4 regions of the Paenibacillus sp. J22R160 genome follow, and region 2 is predicted to be linked to each of the others. Evidence: riboswitches for the same ligand, from Rfam matches in the RefSeq annotation. Region 2 holds a riboswitch; each other region holds the start of a gene.

The links. A riboswitch is a leader RNA that binds a small molecule or an ion and turns the genes downstream of it on or off. The one in region 2 is predicted to bind cyclic di-AMP.
Region 1: it holds a riboswitch for cyclic di-AMP, as region 2 does, so the genes downstream of both, AC58UW_RS25600 (C40 family peptidase) here and AC58UW_RS10280 (CAP domain-containing protein) in region 2, are expected to answer to the same signal.
Region 3: it holds a riboswitch for cyclic di-AMP, as region 2 does, so the genes downstream of both, AC58UW_RS25820 (C40 family peptidase) here and AC58UW_RS10280 (CAP domain-containing protein) in region 2, are expected to answer to the same signal.
Region 4: it holds a riboswitch for cyclic di-AMP, as region 2 does, so the genes downstream of both, AC58UW_RS16540 (APC family permease) here and AC58UW_RS10280 (CAP domain-containing protein) in region 2, are expected to answer to the same signal.

What each region holds. Positions count from the first base shown of each region.
Region 1 covers NZ_JCAUAU010000017.1:108,429-113,179, forward strand. The annotation lists gene AC58UW_RS25585 (methyltransferase domain-containing protein) at 13-906, shown strand; gene AC58UW_RS25590 (DMT family transporter) at 944-1,264, opposite strand; guanidine-I (ykkC/yxkD leader) riboswitch at 1,354-1,456, opposite strand; gene AC58UW_RS25595 (MSMEG_1061 family FMN-dependent PPOX-type flavoprotein) at 1,524-2,135, opposite strand; gene AC58UW_RS25600 (C40 family peptidase) at 2,267-2,740, opposite strand; cyclic di-AMP (ydaO/yuaA leader) riboswitch at 2,744-2,882, opposite strand; gene AC58UW_RS25605 (hypothetical protein) at 3,050-3,868, opposite strand; gene AC58UW_RS25610 (M1 family metallopeptidase) at 3,926-4,751, opposite strand, start outside.
Region 2 covers NZ_JCAUAU010000003.1:702,486-707,236, reverse strand. The annotation lists gene AC58UW_RS10300 (extracellular solute-binding protein) at 1-830, shown strand, start outside; gene AC58UW_RS10295 (hypothetical protein) at 906-1,082, opposite strand; gene AC58UW_RS10290 (ATP-dependent DNA ligase) at 1,265-2,110, shown strand; gene AC58UW_RS10285 (alpha/beta-type small acid-soluble spore protein) at 2,183-2,416, opposite strand; cyclic di-AMP (ydaO/yuaA leader) riboswitch at 2,596-2,731, shown strand; gene AC58UW_RS10280 (CAP domain-containing protein) at 2,739-3,404, shown strand; gene AC58UW_RS10275 (GerAB/ArcD/ProY family transporter) at 3,455-4,528, opposite strand; gene AC58UW_RS10270 (hypothetical protein) at 4,545-4,751, opposite strand, start outside.
Region 3 covers NZ_JCAUAU010000018.1:4,139-8,889, forward strand. The annotation lists tRNA gene AC58UW_RS25805 (tRNA-Pro) at 1-50, shown strand, start outside; tRNA gene AC58UW_RS25810 (tRNA-Gly) at 58-128, shown strand; gene AC58UW_RS25815 (aldo/keto reductase) at 562-1,494, shown strand; cyclic di-AMP (ydaO/yuaA leader) riboswitch at 1,636-1,785, shown strand; gene AC58UW_RS25820 (C40 family peptidase) at 1,787-2,686, shown strand; gene AC58UW_RS25825 (hypothetical protein) at 2,918-3,514, shown strand; gene AC58UW_RS25830 (glycosyltransferase family 2 protein) at 3,593-4,751, opposite strand, start outside.
Region 4 covers NZ_JCAUAU010000006.1:275,150-279,900, reverse strand. The annotation lists gene AC58UW_RS16545 (NAD(P)/FAD-dependent oxidoreductase) at 99-1,328, shown strand; cyclic di-AMP (ydaO/yuaA leader) riboswitch at 1,514-1,674, shown strand; gene AC58UW_RS16540 (APC family permease) at 1,772-3,607, shown strand; gene AC58UW_RS16535 (YqkE family protein) at 3,663-3,923, shown strand; gene AC58UW_RS16530 (polysaccharide deacetylase family protein) at 3,920-4,751, shown strand, end outside.

The DNA of each region.
Region 1 (4,751 bases), on a different contig from region 2:
AGGATTCTCCAAATGGATGACAAGAACGATAAAACCAAAAGACTTTCCGTCTACTTACCTGAAAAGGTGAAGACTGATCTGGAGCGCATGGCTGAGGAGACGGGCTTGTCTATGACGCAGCTTATTGTGATGGCGACGCATGGTCTACTGGCGAATTATGCCTCGCAGGGCGGAGCTATTTTTGCCGACTTATTGGCAGTTAAACAGCGGGTCGTTCACGAAGTGACGGATCGGCAGCGGCTTTTGCGTGAAGAGAAAGAAGGCATGCAGGATTATTATGGAGCGCGAGCGGCGGAATATGAACGGATTTACGCGCGCGAGGATACGGATTATCAGCAAGAACTTGCGATGCTGGCGGATATCGTGCAGAAGCAGGTAACTGGGAGCCGTGTTCTGGAGGTGGCTTGCGGTACTGGATATTGGACACAGTTCATGGCGGAAACGGCCAAACACATCGTTGGTGTGGACGTTCGACCAGAGGTGCTGCGAATTGCTGAATCTAAGTCCTGGCCGCTTCATAATACTTCGTTCGTGGAAGGGGACGCCTACCGGCTATCTGAGGTAAAAGGGGACTTTGACTACGGTCTCGCCAACTTCTGGTTTTCGCATATTCCGAAAAATCGCCTGGATTCCTTTCTGCAAGGATTCCACGAGCGGCTTGGACGAGGGGCCTGCGTTTTTATGGCGGATAATGTGTACGTGCCGGGAAGAGGCGGCGAGCTGATTACGAGTGAACATAGCGAAGATACGTACAAAAGAAGGGAGCTGGCCGATGGCTCCAAGCATGAAATTATTAAAAACTACTATTCGTACGAAGAGTTGAATGAAATCTTTAAGCCGCTGTCGGAGAATCTGCGCATATTTGTTGGCAGCTCTTTCTGGTATGTTAGTTACATAGTGGCTTAGGAAATCTTCGGCCAAAGTGAAGTGACAAACGGTAGGCTTAATGTCCGGATGTGAACTTAAGGCCGAGAACGCCGACGAGAATGAGGATCATGAATAGGATACGCAGTAAACTAACAGGCTCATTCAGAAATAGGGTGCCGATAATAATCGCACCTACAGCGCCAATCCCCGTCAAAGCCGCGTAGGCTGTGCCGATGGGAAGAGTTTTCGTAGCTGCTGCCAGAAAATAAAAGCTGATGATCATGCCGACAATGGTGATGCTGGATGGAATCAGTCGTGTAAAACCATTAGAAAACTTCAATGAGATCGCCCAAACGACTTCAAAAACACCTGCAATGACGAGATATAACCATGCCATCTTGAATCACTCCTTTAAAAAGTAAACGAATATGCCCTTAGATCGCGGCAAAAAAGAAAAAGCCTGGAAGCAATATCGCTGCGCGATAAGACTCCCGGGCTTTTTCCCCTCCGTGATCACAGCGTATCCGCTGTGTGTTTTCTCTCGGACCAGACTGACGCTGCAGCGCCACGGAACCCTAGAAACATGATGCCGTCATTATAGGACGTCTTACATGCTATGTCAAGTTACACCTTTTGGAATAAGGGTGATACTTGCCCTATTCCTTCAGCTCGATGCCATTCCGAGCGACGTGAGCACGGAACATGGCCATGCTGTCCGGGTGCTCCTGCGCTGGCAGCCAAGCGTCTTGCTCCCAAACCTTGGATAGCTTGAGGGCGCGGCTGCAGTGAACGAAGCATTCCTGCACTTCAACGCCAACCGCGACAACAGGGAGCTTGCCGCCAAGCTGCATACTTTCCAGCAGCTGCTCATCCTGCGTCAGCCAAGCGCGCCCGTTAATCCGCAGCACGGTTTCGACGCCGGGGATGACGAACACCATGCCGACTTGGGGATTGTCGAGCAAATTTTGCATAGAGTCGATGCGGCGATTCCCAAGCCGTTCTGGATAGATCAGACGCTGATCATCCAGAACACGGACGAAGCCCGGATGGTCGCCGCGCGGAGAGACATCGCAAAGACCCTCTTTATTTGATGTGGATAAGAAAAATAAAGGGGATTTAGCCAAAAAAGCGCGTATATGATCGTCGATGCTGGAGATGACTTTATTCTGGACGGCAGCGTGTGGTTCACCAACACGGGGCCTTAACTCCTCAAGGGACTGAATAATACCAGGGAATGGCGGTTTGTCGTTTCCGCTTGTTAGCGACATGATTCGTGTCCTTTCTCGAAGCCGTAGGACTTCTGACAAATTTGTTACCACAAGAAATGAATAAAAGCCCTGAAAAGCGGGCTCATTCGAGCTAACGCTGGTCTGGGCTTTATTCATGATGAACAAGAAAATTACTTGGATTCAGCAGTTAGTTGATTGTAGATATCATCCCACAGAACACGTCTAGCGGATACATACCTTTTCGCATAGTAGGATTGGCTGAGCTTGTTGATCACAATGCCTTCATTGGAAGCAGAGTGAATGAATTCACCGTTTCCAAGGTAGATGCCAACGTGAGAAACGCCTTTGCCCCCTGTGTCGAAGAACACAAGATCACCTTTACGAAGATCACTTTTGTCGATCCAGTAGCCCTCTTTATTTTGAGCTGCTGAACTATGAGGAAGGTCAATGCCGAATTTATTGAACACGTACGCGGTGAAACCAGAGCAATCAAAGCCTCTTGTTGTCGTTCCCGCATCGCGGTACGGTGTTCCGATCAATTCGTTAACCGTTGTGTCCAATGTGGATTCTGCTGCAGACACACTCCCTAAAGCTACACTCAAAAACAAAACAAGACTAAAAAAAAGAGCAACAACCTTTTTCAACTGCTTGTCTCCTTCCGGTGCCTACGAGGTTAGCTGGAGGGTTCGGTTGAAGGTTCCCTATGATCCCTGTCTTGCAAGATCAATTCACCCGGAGTGGTTCCCCCGTTTCCCCAAGAAATGAGGAATTCGGCATGAAATATTTGGTTTTTTAAGGCTAGTTACTTAATTCGTCATAAACATCGAAATTCCTCCTTTTTCGTGCAATATGGTCTGAAAAAATGTGTAAAGGTTCGCTTTACAGACAAAAAAACCCCCTTTTGCAAGGGGATTGAACAATTCTAAACCATTTTTGGTTTAATTTATTATTTTTTATCGTCCCATTTTGGCGGAAAGAAGCTGAAATTGGGAGGTGATGGACCACATTTGCATGAAAATATGGAAGAGCGGGAAAAGCTGATAAATGATTAGCGCTACCAGACCTGCCCAGATATAGGTCGTTGTGACTGTAATCCCTGCCAAAAGTCCTGAACTGAGGACAAGTATTAGGGAAAGGCCGATAATCGGAAGCGAATACCGCATGAACGTTATCACCGTGGATAGAATGCCGAGCTGCGCAGCAATGGCGAACTGCACGTACATAAAAAGCAGATGCAGCAAGAATCCATATACCAGCATACCGATTAACCAAGGCAATAAGTCGAGAGAGGCTTGTTCATAAGATGTGCTGTGAGCGAGCACCTTCTGCGCTTTGGGCAGCACCCAGATGAGAGGCAGCAGTGACAAGACGATTCGGATCATATATGCGGCGAAGAAGGGGAGCGTGAGTTCCTTGATGCCGCGGACGAAGCGATAGCCGGCATTTTGATCAGAGTGTGTGAGCGAATAGTAGACGCCGCTGTTCAGCATAGGGGTGAGCAGCATGCGAGCTAGGAGCAAGGCAGCCAGCCACAACAAGTAGGAATGGCTAAGATCCGTTTTGAATAACTGGAACTGACTTTCGGCTAGAAAAAGCTGGAGGGCTTCCTTCGGCTGGTCACCGCCGGGAAAGCGGTGCATGAGAGGGACTAGCACCCCTTGTACAAGCTTATAAAGCAGCATACCCCAACACATTTGGTACATGAATATGACAATCGTGGCGAAGGGTTGCCGTAGAGCCGCCCTGAAGCCGGATTTAAGATAAGTTGTCACGGGTGTCCCTCCTAAGCGTTGTTTGCTGAAGGCAAACTTGCCTTGTAGAGTGGGCGCCTACCAGGCCACCCACCCGAAAATAGCTTGCAGGAATTGAACAATGCCAAGATTTAGGCGGAGCTTCCACTTGGTATCTACTTCTGCTTGCATGTAGTTATTAATATGCTTGTTCTCAAGAATGAGCGAGTAGCTCGGATCGATGCGAACCCAGTCTACAGGCGTCGTATGGGTTAGTTTGTATTCAATGCTGCTCTCTTTGCCGTCCCATGTTTTGTCGAGCACCGTGCCATCAGCGAAATGAAACTGGATCGGCACCTCAGGCGAATTTCCGCCGCGCTTGGAGATGAGGATCGTGCTCTCGTAAGGGCCAGCACCTTTGCTGCCTGCAGCTTTCACATGGATGCTCTCAATCGAGTAATCAATCATCTTCGAGCCGTAAACATATTCATTGAAGAAGTCGTCCCACTTCATTTTGGATACATCCTCGACAACGTTTTGAAAGTCTTTGGTGGAAGGATGCTTGAATTGCCACTTTTGAAAATAGGTGCGCATGATTCGATCCATGGTCTTGATGCCGACCTGCTTCTCAATCGCTTTCAGCACAAGTTTGCCTCTTGTATACACATTTTCTGCGTATTGATCATGTCCGGTATAGGCCCAAGCATTTTGCCGCAGGGCATCCGGAGAAGTAATGTAGCTGGACTCGACAGGTAAATTCGGTTTCGCTCCGAAATCGGCTTCCATCACCTTATCCTCGGCATAGGAGGTAAAGCCCTCATCCAGCCAAGCTTCTTCGAACTCATTGCTCGCCACGAGGCCGTAGAAATATTGGTGTCCGATCTCATGTACAACAACGCGTTCCAATTCCTGATCCGGCGTTTTG
Region 2 (4,751 bases):
GCGCTCCGAACTCCTGGGAAGTGAAAGATGGTAAGTTAAGTCCTGATTTTCTAACGCCGGAGTATTTCGAAGCGATGAAATTTTATAAAAAACTGTATGATGAGAAGCTCATTAAGCAGGATTTTCCTGTCCTAAACAACCAACAGAAGAAGGACGATATCAATCAAGGCAAAGCTGGAGCCGTTATCTCGAATATGATTGACGGAGCAGGTTACCAGGCATCGCTTTCCAAAACGTTCCCTGGTGCGGATGTGGATGTCGTCTCCCGGATCAAAGGGCCTAAGGGTGAGAGATTGCCGGGCGGGGTAGGCTATAATAGTGTGTTTATGTTCCCGAAATCAAGTGTGAAAACCGAGGCGGAATTAAAGCAAATTCTAGGCTTCTATGATAAAGTTTCCGATCAGAAGATGCTGGATTTGCTAGGCTGGGGCATCGAAGGCAAACACTACAAGATGGAAGACGGCAAGCCGGTATTCATTGATCAAAAGCTGCAGGACACCGAAGTAGGCTCCAGCTATCTACAGCTTCAAGTGGCGAAGTATACGGCGAAAACGACGGGGAAAGAAACGCCGCTCATGGAGAAGTACGGCAAAATGATCAAAGAGAACGAAGCCATCGCGGTCAACAACCCGACGAATCCGCTCGTTTCCGAGACGCAAACGACCAAAGGCAGCGAGCTGAAGCCGATCATTGACGATGCCCGGACGAAATATATCCTGGGTAAAATTGATGAGGCAGGCTGGAAGCAAGCGATTGAGCAGTGGAGAAAAGCCGGCGGCGATAAAGTGATTGAGGAGTTCAGCGCGCAATATGCGAAGAGCGGCAAGTAAGGCAGGAAAATAGTAGAGGCGGCCATGAAGGTAGAGGATTCTACTTTTCTTGGTCGCCTCTTTGCGTGTGGCATGTTAGTTCCATCCTTTAGCAACAATGGGTTTCTTCTTGGTTTTCTTGAACAATCTATAAAATAAGCCGAGTTCCTTTTTCCGTTTGAGAGTGAGTTTAATACCTTCAATCAGCAGCATTGATCTAAGCTCGTCGCGGCGATTCAAAGTATGCAATCTTTTGATAAATAGCTTGTCCATGCGAACATCCCTCCCATTCATCTATCTTCATTATAAAAGGGATTTGCGAATTTAGTTGTCGCATTGTAGAGATAGTTTGCACTTGTTTTGTCGAAAATGGAGCGGGTTGGTCTCGATTTCCTCCAAGTCCCTATAGGCAGATGAATAACTGTGCAGTATCATCTAACGTAGGGTGATTTCATATGTTCATTTCTCCTATGCTTTTGCAAGACGCCAAAGATAATAGACCGTATAACAGTAAACATCATGTTGCAGAAGTTAAACTAGATGGTCTTAGGTGTATTCTTTCAAATATGGACAAACTATATGTATATACGAAAGACAATCAATTGGTTACTCACAAATTTCCTGAGCTATTCCAATGTCCGATTCCTGAGGGAACGATACTTGACGGTGAATTGGTCATTCTGGATGATCAAGGTAAACCGGATTTTGAAGCGATGTCAGCTAGATTTTTAACTCCGACGGATTTATCGCCTGTTGTATTTTGCGCATTTGACATTTTAAAATACAAGGGGATTGATGTCACCGAATTGCCCTTGCTTAAACGTAAGGAGCTGTTAGATCAGGCTTTTATTGAGAATGATAGGTACAAAAAAGTGAAGGTTTACGAAGGTAAAGCGGTGGATTATTTTGAGAAAATCCGGCAGGATGGGCTTGAGGGCATCATTTTGAAGTCTAAAAAAGAAAATTTTAAGTACGAAAGCAACAAACGCTCCAGGCAATGGCAAAAAGTGATTAACTGGACTTATATTGATGTCTACATTTCTGGTTATAGGAAAAATAACTTTGCTCTACTTGCCTCTATTGACTCTGCGAATGGATTGAAAATTCCTGTCGGGGTGATTGAGACAGGGGTAACACCTCTGCATCAGAAGGCGCTAGACGGCGTGAAGCATCGCTTAGTTTTCAAAGAAGACAACCATTTCGCCTATATGGAACCGCGGCTGATGGCCAAGGTTAAGACGAAAAACTGGACGAGAAACGGAAGGCTTCGATCGCCGGTTTTTATGGAATTTGTGATTTGAGAAAAACAAAAAAGACTGGATCACCAAGGAGGAAGTGGTGGTGCAGTCTTTTTGATCTGTACATGCGGTTACTTACATGCGTCTAAAGTTGCCGTTGCTGCTGCCGCTTAGCTGTTGCTCAGCGATTTGAATCAATCTTCTCGTAATATGTCCGCCGATTGCCCCAGTATCGCGAGTAGCCATGTACCCATAATATCCGTCCTGAGGAATCTGAATACCTAGTTCCTGAGCGACCTCGTATTTCATTTGCTCAAGAGCTGATTTTGCTTGTTGCACAAGTATGGAATTGCTTCTACTGCTAGCCATCTGGATTCACTCCTTTATTTGGTGTATGAGTATTTTGTGGAAGTTATGGTTTTTTATTCATGTATTTGGAAAATATTTTCGAAGTGCTTTGAATGCGCTTTCAAAAAGTGTTGGAAAATTTTGAGTCATGTTTTCAGTAAAACCCCGTGTTACAATCGGAAAGATCGATTATGGATCAAAAACTTAGAAGGCCGAAGCTTCTCAGGAAGCACGGGGGACCCATCCTTTGGGGTGAAGCCGCTATCTAAGCGGCCGGGTGATTACTCTTTGACCCGAATCCGACAGCTAACCTCGCAGGCCGCAAAAAGGAGAGATTTCTATGTTGAAACGTTACAAAAAGCTAGTCGTTACCGGTGCTATTGGACTTAGTGTCCTTATGAGCTCAAGCGCAGCCATGGCCGCGTCCGCCACGCACACGGTGTCAGGCAACGACACCATGTGGTTAATCTCCAAGAAGTATGGCGTGAGCCTCACTTCCCTCATTCAGGCCAACCCTCAGGTTGCCAACCCGAATGTGATCTGGTCAGGGATGAAGTTGAACATTCCGGGCAGCACGGGTACAACCGGCGGTACGCAAACACCAGCCCCTGCTACTCCAGCTACACCTGCGCCAGCGCAGTCGGCTTATGCCAGCCAAGTCGTTACTTTAGTTAACCAGGAACGGGTAAAAGCTGGGCTAAAAGCGCTAACTAGCGATAGCGCACTCACAGCTATGGCATTGGACAAAGCCAAGGATATGTACAACAACGGCTATTTTGATCATACGTCGCCGACCTATGGGTCACCTTTTGATATGATGAGCACTTATGGCATTCGTTATTCCTATGCAGGTGAGAACATTGCCAAAGGACAGCCTACGCCTGAAGCCGTCATGAAAGCGTGGATGAACAGCACAGGCCACCGTCAAAATATTTTGAGCCCTAACTTCACTAAGATTGGCGTTGCCTATTATAACGGAGAATGGGTGCAAGAATTCATCAGCAATTAATCCAAAGCAGCCCTTGAGATTTCCCGGATGGGAATTCCCAAGGGTTTTATTTATTTTTTCCACTTAGCAACTCCCCACATCACAAGCGGCAGACCGATCGCATGGACAGGCAAGAAATAAGGGATCGCGATTTTTTGCGGAAAAAGCACGGAACTATCGATAAAGTCCCGCGGGATCAAAGCTAGCAGTAAGATAACAGGCGCTACGAACCAAATTATGCGTCGCCATTTTTTAAGACCAAAGCTTTGAGCTGTTCCATACGTGCAGACGAAAAAGTAGAGAGATACTTTGGTGAACACACTAATAATCCAAATGGCGACAACAAAGGAGTCGAGGTTTTGGAAAAAGTCGTAGTAGGTAATATAACGAACCAAATTAAAGTAAGGATAGGTTTGGCCCGAAGCGGAGAGGTGTCCAAACACGGAAACGATTAAGAAAGTCGAAATGCTTGTTAACAAACCTGCAGCAGCCACCCCAAGAATGGCCGGTTTCACCCCTGTTTGGGGCTTAGAAAGAAAACCCATGATGACGAGCAGCAGGATACAATCCCCAAGAAACGTTGAGGTCGGCAGTGCTCCCTTCAAGATTGTCATCGCACCGGTATCCACATAGAAGGGAAGGATATTGTTGATGTGGATATTTTTTAGGCTGAGCAGAAGAGGAATTGCAATCCCAAACAGGGTGAAGGGACCTAGGATCTCGCAGCATCTGGCAATAACCTCTATCCCTGAGAAAGTTACATAGATCGCAACGAGGAGCATACCCAGAATCGGGACAAGGATGGGGGTTCTCGGCAGAATAGTCGCGACGATGAACTCTGAGTATTGCCTAAGTATAATCGCAAGCACACTGTACCAGTAGATGAAATACACCACGATGACCATATTGCCGACGTATCGACCCAATAACCTCTTGGAAAATTCAATCATGGTTTGCCCTGGATGAGACAGGCTCAACCGAGTACAAATAAATGCGACGCCTACACCTATCCCGGTTGCACAAACCGTTGAAAGCCAAGCGTCTTGCTTCGCAGTTTGGATAGCTGGATTAATGGTCAGTAAAATGGTCATCCCCAGCTGCATGATCAATATCATCCAGAATAATTGTTTCCCGCCGATCTGCATGTCCACAAAAGCTCCTTTAACGATCTAAGAGTTTACCGAGAGGGTGGAAAATTGCATTCACCAGCTGCGTCGGACCTGGCATGCTTGGATTCATGACCAATATGATCGCTAGAATCCAGCATAGGGCCAAGATGGAGAGATAAGCCGCTTTCTCTTTGTTTGGCGCGTTTTTCAGGCGAAACCACTGAAAGAGAGTGATGAGTAAGCATGCGGCCATGCACAT
Region 3 (4,751 bases), on a different contig from region 2:
GCACCTGCTTTGGGAGCAGGGGGTCGCATGTTCAAATCGTGTCATCCCGATAAATACGCGGGTGTAGTTCAATGGTAGAACTTCAGCCTTCCAAGCTGGTAGCGTGGGTTCGATTCCCATCACCCGCTTCACACAAAGAATGAGTCACCTTCGGGTGGCTTTTTCTTTGTTACGGGGAAGGAAGAGAACCCCAGAGGGTTCGACCGCCCGTGAAGACAACTTGAGTAATCCTGTGTAGGGGAGAGGGAACTGGAGTCCGCTATTTCGGACAAATCGACCTGTTTCCCCGACTAAGGGGAACTACAGGGCGTTATTTGTTCTTTTAGGCGAGTTTATTTCCATAAGCGGCGTATTAGCGGACCATAGTTCCCACGAATCGGTGATTGTACCGTTTAAAAAGGTAAATAGAGGCCATGTAGTTCCGTTTGCAGCTAAGGAAAGCTGCACGGCTGGATGCCTGAGCTCGCACATTTCTTGGCAAAAGCAGATGAAAGCGGTATACTTATTTTGTTAACGTGTGCATTATCGTGAGACGATATCAATGAAATGAGGTCGACGACTATGAAGGCGAAAAAGCTTGGAAATGCGGGTTTTGACATCTCAAACATAACCTTTGGCTGTTGGGAGCTCGGAGGAGGTCCATGGGAGTTCACAAACGACCAAAATAATATCGAGCTCATCCGTAAAGCATTCGAGCTGGGTATCACAACGTTTGATACGGCTGAAGGTTACGGCAATGGACACTCGGAAGAGATCGTTGGCGATGCTTTGGCAGATATACGCAACCAATGCATCATTACGACGAAGGTGAGCCGAAGCAATCTAGCTCGTCAAGATGTACGGAGATCAGCGGAAAACAGCTTGAAACGGCTGAAGACAGATTACATAGACGTGTATTACATCCACTGGCCGAGTTTTGAGATCCCGGTGCAGGATACACTTGCTGAATTTGTGAAGCTCAAAAAAGAAGGCTTGATTCGTGCCATCGGTGTTTCGAACTTCTCTTTGGAGCAGCTGAAAGAGGCAGTGAATTATGCGCAAATCGATGTGATTCAGCCAGAGTACAGCTTGCTGCACAGAGCCATTGAGCAAGAGATCTTGCCTTTTTGCCAGGAACATAACGTTGGTGTGATGAGCTATAGCTCGATCGCCAAGGGGATTCTGACAGGTGCTTTCCATCTCCATGGAAAGACGTTGAAAGAAGGAGACTTCCGCAAGGAGAGAAGGCTGTTCCTTCCGGAGCATCTGGAGGCGGAGAAAGAGCTTTTAGCTGTCATGAAAGAATTGGCTGATTCCAAGGACGCTAACGTGACTCAGATCGCGATTGCATGGCTGCTGCACCAGGAAGCACTTACTTCGGCTATAATAGGCACACAGGATGAGCATCACCTTGCAATTAATATCAAAGCAGCCTCATTATCATTATCCGCCTCAGAGCTGGAAACTTTGAACATAGTCAGCGATCGTGCGCTGTCAGTAATTGGCTACTCTTAGCAGCAAAACCACCCGACGGGGTGGTTTTTTTGTTGCGTATTATGTTGAGTGAGATGTATGCATTATGCGACAACTTTCATTGGTAAAACTTACCGTTTTGCAAAGGTTGTACGTACCAATTAAACTATGATAGTCTAACATAGACAAAAAATGCCGAATCTCGGAGCATCAAAAGCTCTGGTACGGGGGACTTCTTTATTTGGGGTGAATGAGCGCTGCTAGCTGAGCGTACTAGGGAAAACCTCTTCCCGAACCCGTCAACTAACCTCGGAGGCGTCAAGGAGGCAAGATTTTGAAATCTTTTTTTTCGCGTCTTATTTGTTCATGCGCAATTTTATGCGCCGCAGTACCGATGTTTACAGCGCACTCCGCTCAGGCCGCTTCAGCGCCTACGGACCGACCTGTAAAAGTTCAAGTCAATGATGAGCTGCTGAAGTTTCCGGAAGTTCAGCCTTACATTGATGACAAAGGCATCATGCAAGTTCCACTCCGGGTGTTATCTGAGAAGCTTGGCTATCAGGTAAGCTGGGAGAAGCAAGAGGATCAAATCGAGGTCACACTGGTTAACAAGCAGCAGTCAATCTTACTGGTAACAGAGCAACAACAAGCGCTAGTGAACAGTAAGAAGATCAGCTTGGAAAGCAGTCCAACCGTGTACCAAGGGAACACTTATGTTCCACTGCGTTTCATCACGGAAACCTTCGGTTCACCAATTGAATGGAATGAAGCCAACCAGATCGCGATTGTGGATGTGGATGGAAAATCGCACAAACCAGCTTGGATTGCACCTCCGCCAGCCCCTAAGGTTGCCGCTCCCGTAGCTCCTGTTGTTCCGTCTGTGAGTGAGCAAATTATTCAAACGGCAAACTCCTATATGGGCGTGCCTTATGTATGGGGCGGTACAACACCGAGAGGATTTGATTGCTCTGGTTTTGTGCGGTTTTTGTATCAAGCGAAGGGGATCGACTTGCCTCGCACCTCAGCGGAGATGCACAGTGAAGCAGGTACGAAAGTCACGGATTTGAAAGCCGGAGACTTAGTGTTTTTTGCTTCAAAAACAGTGAATCACGTGGGCATTTATCTTGGTAATGATCGATTCATTTCAGCGACTACATCCAGAGGCGTGGCTGTGGATAGCCTTTCGAGCGCTTATTGGAGCGCAAGGTATGTCGGAGCGAGAAGAGTTCTGTAAGGATAGGTCTATCGAACACTTGTTTCTATGTTCTTTCGAATGAAAGGCATAGAAGGCAGGTGTTTTTTTTCGTTCGCAGAATAATGCGATTTTTATCGAAATTTTATGGTTTTTAGCCTATAATGAAGAAATGTTTGGAAGATAGAAAGAGCAGGTGAACACGAGCACATGCAATTAGGTGTCTGGAAGAGCTGGTTTCATAAAAAGAGACATTCGAGTATAGCAGATAGCATGTATTCCGTGGATAAGGGTCCTGCAATGCCAGGTGAGGTTCGGGAAGTTATTCAGCAGTTTTTCCATACGTACAATCATTTCAAAGGGGCAAGAAGCCTGCAAACGGATACGTTTATAAAAGAAGTATTTTACGCAACGAAGCAAGATCCGAGAGATCAACGAACAGTGGAAGAAATGGAAGCCTATATTCAACACAAAAATGTGCTGCGATTGCGCTTGAAATCTTATGTAATCGATGAGTATCTAAGCCTAGGCGAAAAAATCTGTATGATTGGTGTTACGCGGGAATTTAACAACAATCACAAGAATCGCGTCTTGTATTTTCTAATTAAAGAGGACAAGTCTTGGAAGTTTCACCATATCGCAAGATCACATCATGGCAAGATTTTAGATAAATTTCAAATTAAAGAACAAACCGGATTCGTCGTAGGCAACGATAAAGCTGCGCTCCTGTTCCTCACACACTCCAATTCATTAGACGCCTCCACGTTTATAACGGGAGATTACGTTCATGCTGAGGGGTATTTGGAAGTGGAACAAGAGCCGAGCAACCATTTGTACTATCGGGTTGTACGAATGAATCGTGTTCACTAGAACGATAAGATCATGCCACAAACCGTGAGGGTAAGCTTTGCTCTGTCGAGTAACGCTTATTTGGCGCTTCTCCAGGGGCTACCTTCCACTTCTTTTTAATTCACGAAGCGAATAAAAGGTGCCTCTCCAGTAAATGCCGCCTTGTTTCCAAGTAAGCCAAACAGAGCGAACCATCGTGTAAACAAGCAGCGAAGCGCTGACAGGAAGCAGATAGGCGGAATCACCTCTGAGGCTCATTAATCGGGACATCAGCTTGCGATACAGCCAGATTTGCAGGATAACAGCAAGGGCATAGACGGCTCCGCGCCAATCCCAGAGGAAGAAGAGGCCAAGCCACGGGCCTATAAAAAAGCCGATCTGTCCCAAACAAGCGAGCAAGGCGACGAAGTAGCTGTAGCGAAAGCCGGAAAAAAGGTTTTTTTCCAGTCCAATAACCGCCTCTTTGAGCGAACGATACCATTCCACTTGAAGCAGGTGTTTGGCGGACAGCACTCTTTGGCGGTAACCTGCTCTCTTAAGGAAGATACCTAACTGCAGATCATCATCAGGTCTTAGCGCGATCGCTTTATGCCTACCAATCGCTTCATAGGCGCTCCGGCTTACCATATTGAAGGCTCCGATCCCGATGCCCGGCCCCTTAGCGGTGTCGACATTCGCACGCCAAGGTCGAACGAATAAAGAAAAGGAGAACAGAAAGAAATGGACGAACCCCTTGAGTAAAGCGCCTCGTGCGATCATATTCGGGGTTAGTGTGAGATGGTGCACATTCTGTTCCTTCATATATGTAACCGCATCGGATATCGTACCCGGGGCAAAAAGAATGTCCGCGTCTGTAAACAGCAAGTACTGTCCTCTAGCTTGGAGATACCCTTGGTATAGCGCATGGTTTTTGCCAAGCCAACCATCTGGCAGGTGAGTGATGTGAATGATTTGCAATTTGGTACGGATGTCTTTCTTGCCTTCTGACCATTTGCGAAGCTCCTCCAGGCGGACGCCAGTAGCATCCTTGGACCGATCATTCACGGCGATGATCTCGAGTCGAGGGTAATTTTGGGAAAGTAGATGCCTGAGGGTTTCGCTGATTGACGTTTCCTCTTCTTTGGCTGCGATGATGACGGATACGAGCGGAGGCTTGTCCGGGAAATGGGTGGAGCTAGACTTAGGCAGCGTTCGCAGGTAAGGCAAACCTTGTAACACATCCACAGTGACGTATAACCAATACAGGAGGGTCAGAATA
Region 4 (4,751 bases), on a different contig from region 2:
GAATAACTATGTGATTTTTTTCACATGACAACCTTGAATGGTTTGGTCGATCTTTTTCATATAGAAAAAAGATGATTTCATCGGAGGAGAGGATTCGAATGAGTAAACCGAAGGTGGTTATTCTAGGCGCTGGCTATGGTGGGCTTGTAACCGCAATAAGGCTGCAGAAGCTGATCAAAGCAGATGAAATAGCTGTCACACTGGTGAATAAGCACGACTATCACTACATGACGACGCATTTGCATATGCCGGCAGCTGGTACTGATCATCATGAAAATGCGCGTGTTGCCATTAAGGAACTGATCGATGAGCGGAAAATTCATTTCATCAAAGCGACGGTTCAGCAGATTTTGCCTGAGGAAAAGAAGGTTGTTCTGGCGGATGAAGTCCTCGCTTACGATTATCTGGTTGTGGGGCTTGGAAGTGAGACAGAGACCTTTGGCATTCCGGGACTGCGTGAACACGCCATGACGATTAATAGCATTAACAGTGTTCGTTTCATACGTCAGCATACGCAGTACATGTTCGCTAAATATAAATTGGATTCCAAGCATGCAGAGTACTTGACCATTGTCGTTGGAGGCGCCGGTTTCACAGGTACGGAGTTTGTAGGAGAATTAGCGGATCGGATTCCTGATCTTTGCCAGATGTTTGACGTCGATCCTTCACTTGTTCAGATCATTAATATCGAAGCGTCGCCTACCGCTTTGCCGCCAGGACTGCCGAATGACCTCGTGGAATACGGCATGGAAGTGATGCGCCGCAAAGGGGTTCAATATAAATTATCTACCGCAATTAAGGCATGCGAGCCCGGAGGCGTCCTCCTGGGGGATGGCCAATTCATTCCTGCCGGCACTGTCATTTGGTCGGGCGGTGTTCGGGGGAATTCCTTGCTGCAGGATGCGGGCTTCCACGTCCAACGCGGGAGGGTCAAAGTGGATGACTACTTGCGTTCCTTGCAGCACCCTGATGTTTTTATTACGGGAGATTGCTCGATTGTCATGAGCCCAGACGGCACGCCATACCCCGCCAATGCCCAAATCGCGGTCCAGCAGGGCTATAATACGGCAACAAACTTGCTCTATACCCTGAGGGGGAAACCCTTGCGACCTTTTGCCTATGATTACAAAGGGACGGTTGCCTCGCTTGGTCGCGGAGAAGCTATTGGCATCCTGAGGGTCAAAAAAGTGAAAGGCAAGCTGGCCGCATTCCTCAAAAAAATGATCGATGCCCGCTATTTATTTCTCATCGGCGGCATCCCTCTCATCTGCAAAAAGATGATTTTTAAGCAAAAACAAGCCACAAGAAAGCGTCATGTGAGAAATTAATTTTGCCAAAATACCCTAAAATCCACTTAATCAGACAATAAGCTAGTAAAAGGGAGATACCGAAAGTATTATGCCATTGTAAGCGGATTATCGAAAGAATGCGGGGAGGGAATAATCTTTTTTAAGATTTTTCTCTCCTTTACTATGAGCCAATAAGAGAGTAGTATCAACTCGTACGTTAACAGTTGAATATTTCGCTTAATTTTCTATTCAGAAAAGCGGGGGAACCATAGGTTTCAACGGGGTGAGTAAGGTGCGTCTTGTCGCATGCGGCAGCTACCTTTAGGGCAGATTTCTCGCAGCCCGAACCCGTCAGCTAACCTCGTAAGCGGTCGTGAGAAAGGAGAACATGTGGCTAAGCACAAGGTCTATCCTTGTGTTTTTTTGCGCTCAAAAATGGGAAATCAAGCTGAAAACTAGGTTATTTGGAGGAATTTCACAGCATGACAAGTGACTCATTGAAAAAGATTGTATTCGGTAAACCGCTGAAATCGGCGGAGCTGGAATCTGAGAAAATGCAGGTATGGAAGGCTCTGCCCATCCTATCTTCGGATGCCCTGTCTTCAGTGGCCTATGGCACGGAGCAGATTTTGCTAGAGCTTGCGACTGTTGGAATTGCTGCTTTTGCTTTCTCATTGCCGATTGCAATCTCGATTATTGCTTTAATCATGCTTCTTGTTTTAAGCTATCGCCAAGTGATTGAGGCCTATCCGATGGGCGGCGGAGCCTACATGGTGGCCAAGGAAAATTTGGGCATGATGTCGGGAAGACTGACTGGGGTTTCACTGCTGATTGATTACACGTTAACCGTTGCGGTTTCGATTTCGGCAGGTGTGCAGGCGATAACGTCCGCTTTCCCAGTTACAGTGCCTTATATTGTCCCCATAGCCTTAGTGCTTGTCTGGGTGATGGTGTGGCTGAATTTGCGGGGTACTTCTGAGTCCGGAACCGTGTTTGCGATTCCAACGTACTTTTTTATCCTGTGCATACTGCTCCTGATTGGTAAAGGGATCTTCGATATGCTGACAGGTTCCATGAACACGCATGAATTCCAGGTTGTTCCCAGCTCCATGACGAGCTCATTGACATTGTTTGTCATCCTTAAAGCCTTTTCATCCGGCTGCTCGGCCGTGACAGGCATTGAGGCGATTTCCGATGCGGTACCGCATTTCCGTACGCCATCTGTCAAAAATGCCAAGAGAACCCTGGCTTCCCTCGGAACTCTGCTGGCGATTGTCTTTGGCGGCGTCACCTTGCTGAGCTTGGGTTATGGGATTGCACCTGATCCGCACGGGCATACCTCGGTCTTGTCGATGGTTACGGAGCAAGCATTCGGGCGTGGAACCATGTATTATGCAACACAGATTGGCACCATGCTGATCCTGGTATTGGCTGCGAATACGAGCTTCAACGGATTTCCGATCTTGGCAAGCATTATGGCTCAGGATAAAAACTTCCCGCGCATGTTCTCGTACCGGGGAGATCGGTTGTCGTTCCACTACGGGATTGTAACGTTAGGTGTTTTGGCAAGTATTTTGCTCGTCATTTTCAAAGGAAAAACCGATGCACTCATTCCACTTTATGCGATTGGCGTCTTTTTATCTTTTACTCTTGCCCAAAGCGGTTTGGTTCGCAAATGGTTCAGAGAACGTCCGGCCGGCTGGATCGGCAAGTTCGTTATTAATGGTTTAGGGGGAATCGTTTCCCTTGCCGTTCTGATTATTTTCTGTATCACCAAATTTAGTGAAGGTGCTTGGATTGTTATTATTGTGACGCCGATTTTACTTTGGGGAATAACCAAAATTAGCAATCACTACGATGATGTGGCCAAACAGCTGCGCATTGATATCACGCAAGAACGCGTATGCACCAAAGAGCCTGTGATCATAGTGCCTGTAGCAGGCATTCACCGAGTGGTGGCGCAGTCATTGAATTATGCGAAATCTTTATCTCCAAATGTCATTGCTTTCTACGTATCATTTTCGGATGAGGATGAAGAAGCGATGCAGGAGAAATGGGATAAGTGGGACCCGGGTGTTCGGCTTGTTGTATTCAAATCCCGTTACCGCACCATTTTGAAGCCACTGGCAGAGTTTATTGAAAGAGTCGATACGCATGTATCGGAAAAGCAATCGATCATGGTGATCCTGCCCCAGTTCATGCCCAAAAAATGGTGGCACCGCCTGCTCCACAACCAGTCTGCCGCACGTATACGCTCGAAGCTGCAAGCCGATAAAGATATCGTCGTTGCGACGGTGCCCTATCATTTGCATGAGTAGAGGTGTACAATAAAAGGGTAAAACGGATGTTGAAATGGAACAGAGGTGACCCTTTATGGCAAAAAAGAAATCGTCAACCACAATCGCTGAACCTAGCGCGCAAGATAAACCTGCGACACTCAAAGATTTGCTGCGTCCTGATATCGTAGCGGGCCTGAAAGCTCAAGCTGATGCGATGAAAGCAGAGGAACAGGCTCGTAAGGATGCTGCCAGGGCTGAAGCGGAGGCTGCGCGCAAGGCGGAGGAGAAACGGCTGGAGAATGATTTTGGCCACTTGCTGGAGAAGAGCAAGCTCGATTGGAGAAAACACAAATGAGGAAGCGCTTGGTGTGCTTCCTTTTTCTTTTAAGCGTAGTGATAGCGCTTTCAGGTTGCGGGGTAGAGGGAGTTGCGACGCCGGTTGTAGAGGCAACCGTCAGCCCGGTGCTTTCACCGTCGTCTGTTCCCAAAGTGGCACCAGAGAAACCGACAGCGACATCACCAGAGAGAGCAGGTGAGACACCATCGGATACAACAACAGACTCGTCCGCAGTTGTGCCAGCGCTCGCATCTTCAACACGATCCACACGATCCCTTTCATTAGCAGAAAGGTACAAAATAGCCACCCCTCACAAATGGGGCGAGAACATCCCCGGCGTACGGACGCATCTTGTAACGCAGGATAAGGTGATCGCCCTTACCTTTGACGCTTGCGGCGGCACAGAAGGCAGCGGATACGATGAGAAGCTGATCGATTACTTGATCAAGGAGCAGATACCAGCCACCTTATTTGTCAATGCGAGATGGCTTAGTGCCAATCCGGATATATTTGCCAAGCTGGCGGGGGATCCGCTGTTTGAGATCGAAAACCACGGGAACGAACATAGGCCGCTCTCCGTGAACGGCAAAGCCGCCTATGGCATCGCGGGAACCAAAGATGTGAGCGATGCGATTCGCGAAGTAACGGAGAACGCGGATGAGATCGAGAAGCGGACGGGAAAGCGGCCTTTATTTTTCCGCTCAGGCACGGCCTTCTACGACGATATCGCTGTCGACATTGCCCACGACTTGGGTTTCCAGCTGGCGGGTTATAACGTGCTTGGCGACGCTGGAGCTACATTTAACACGGAGCAGGTGTACAATGCACTTACAAAGGCTCGGAGCG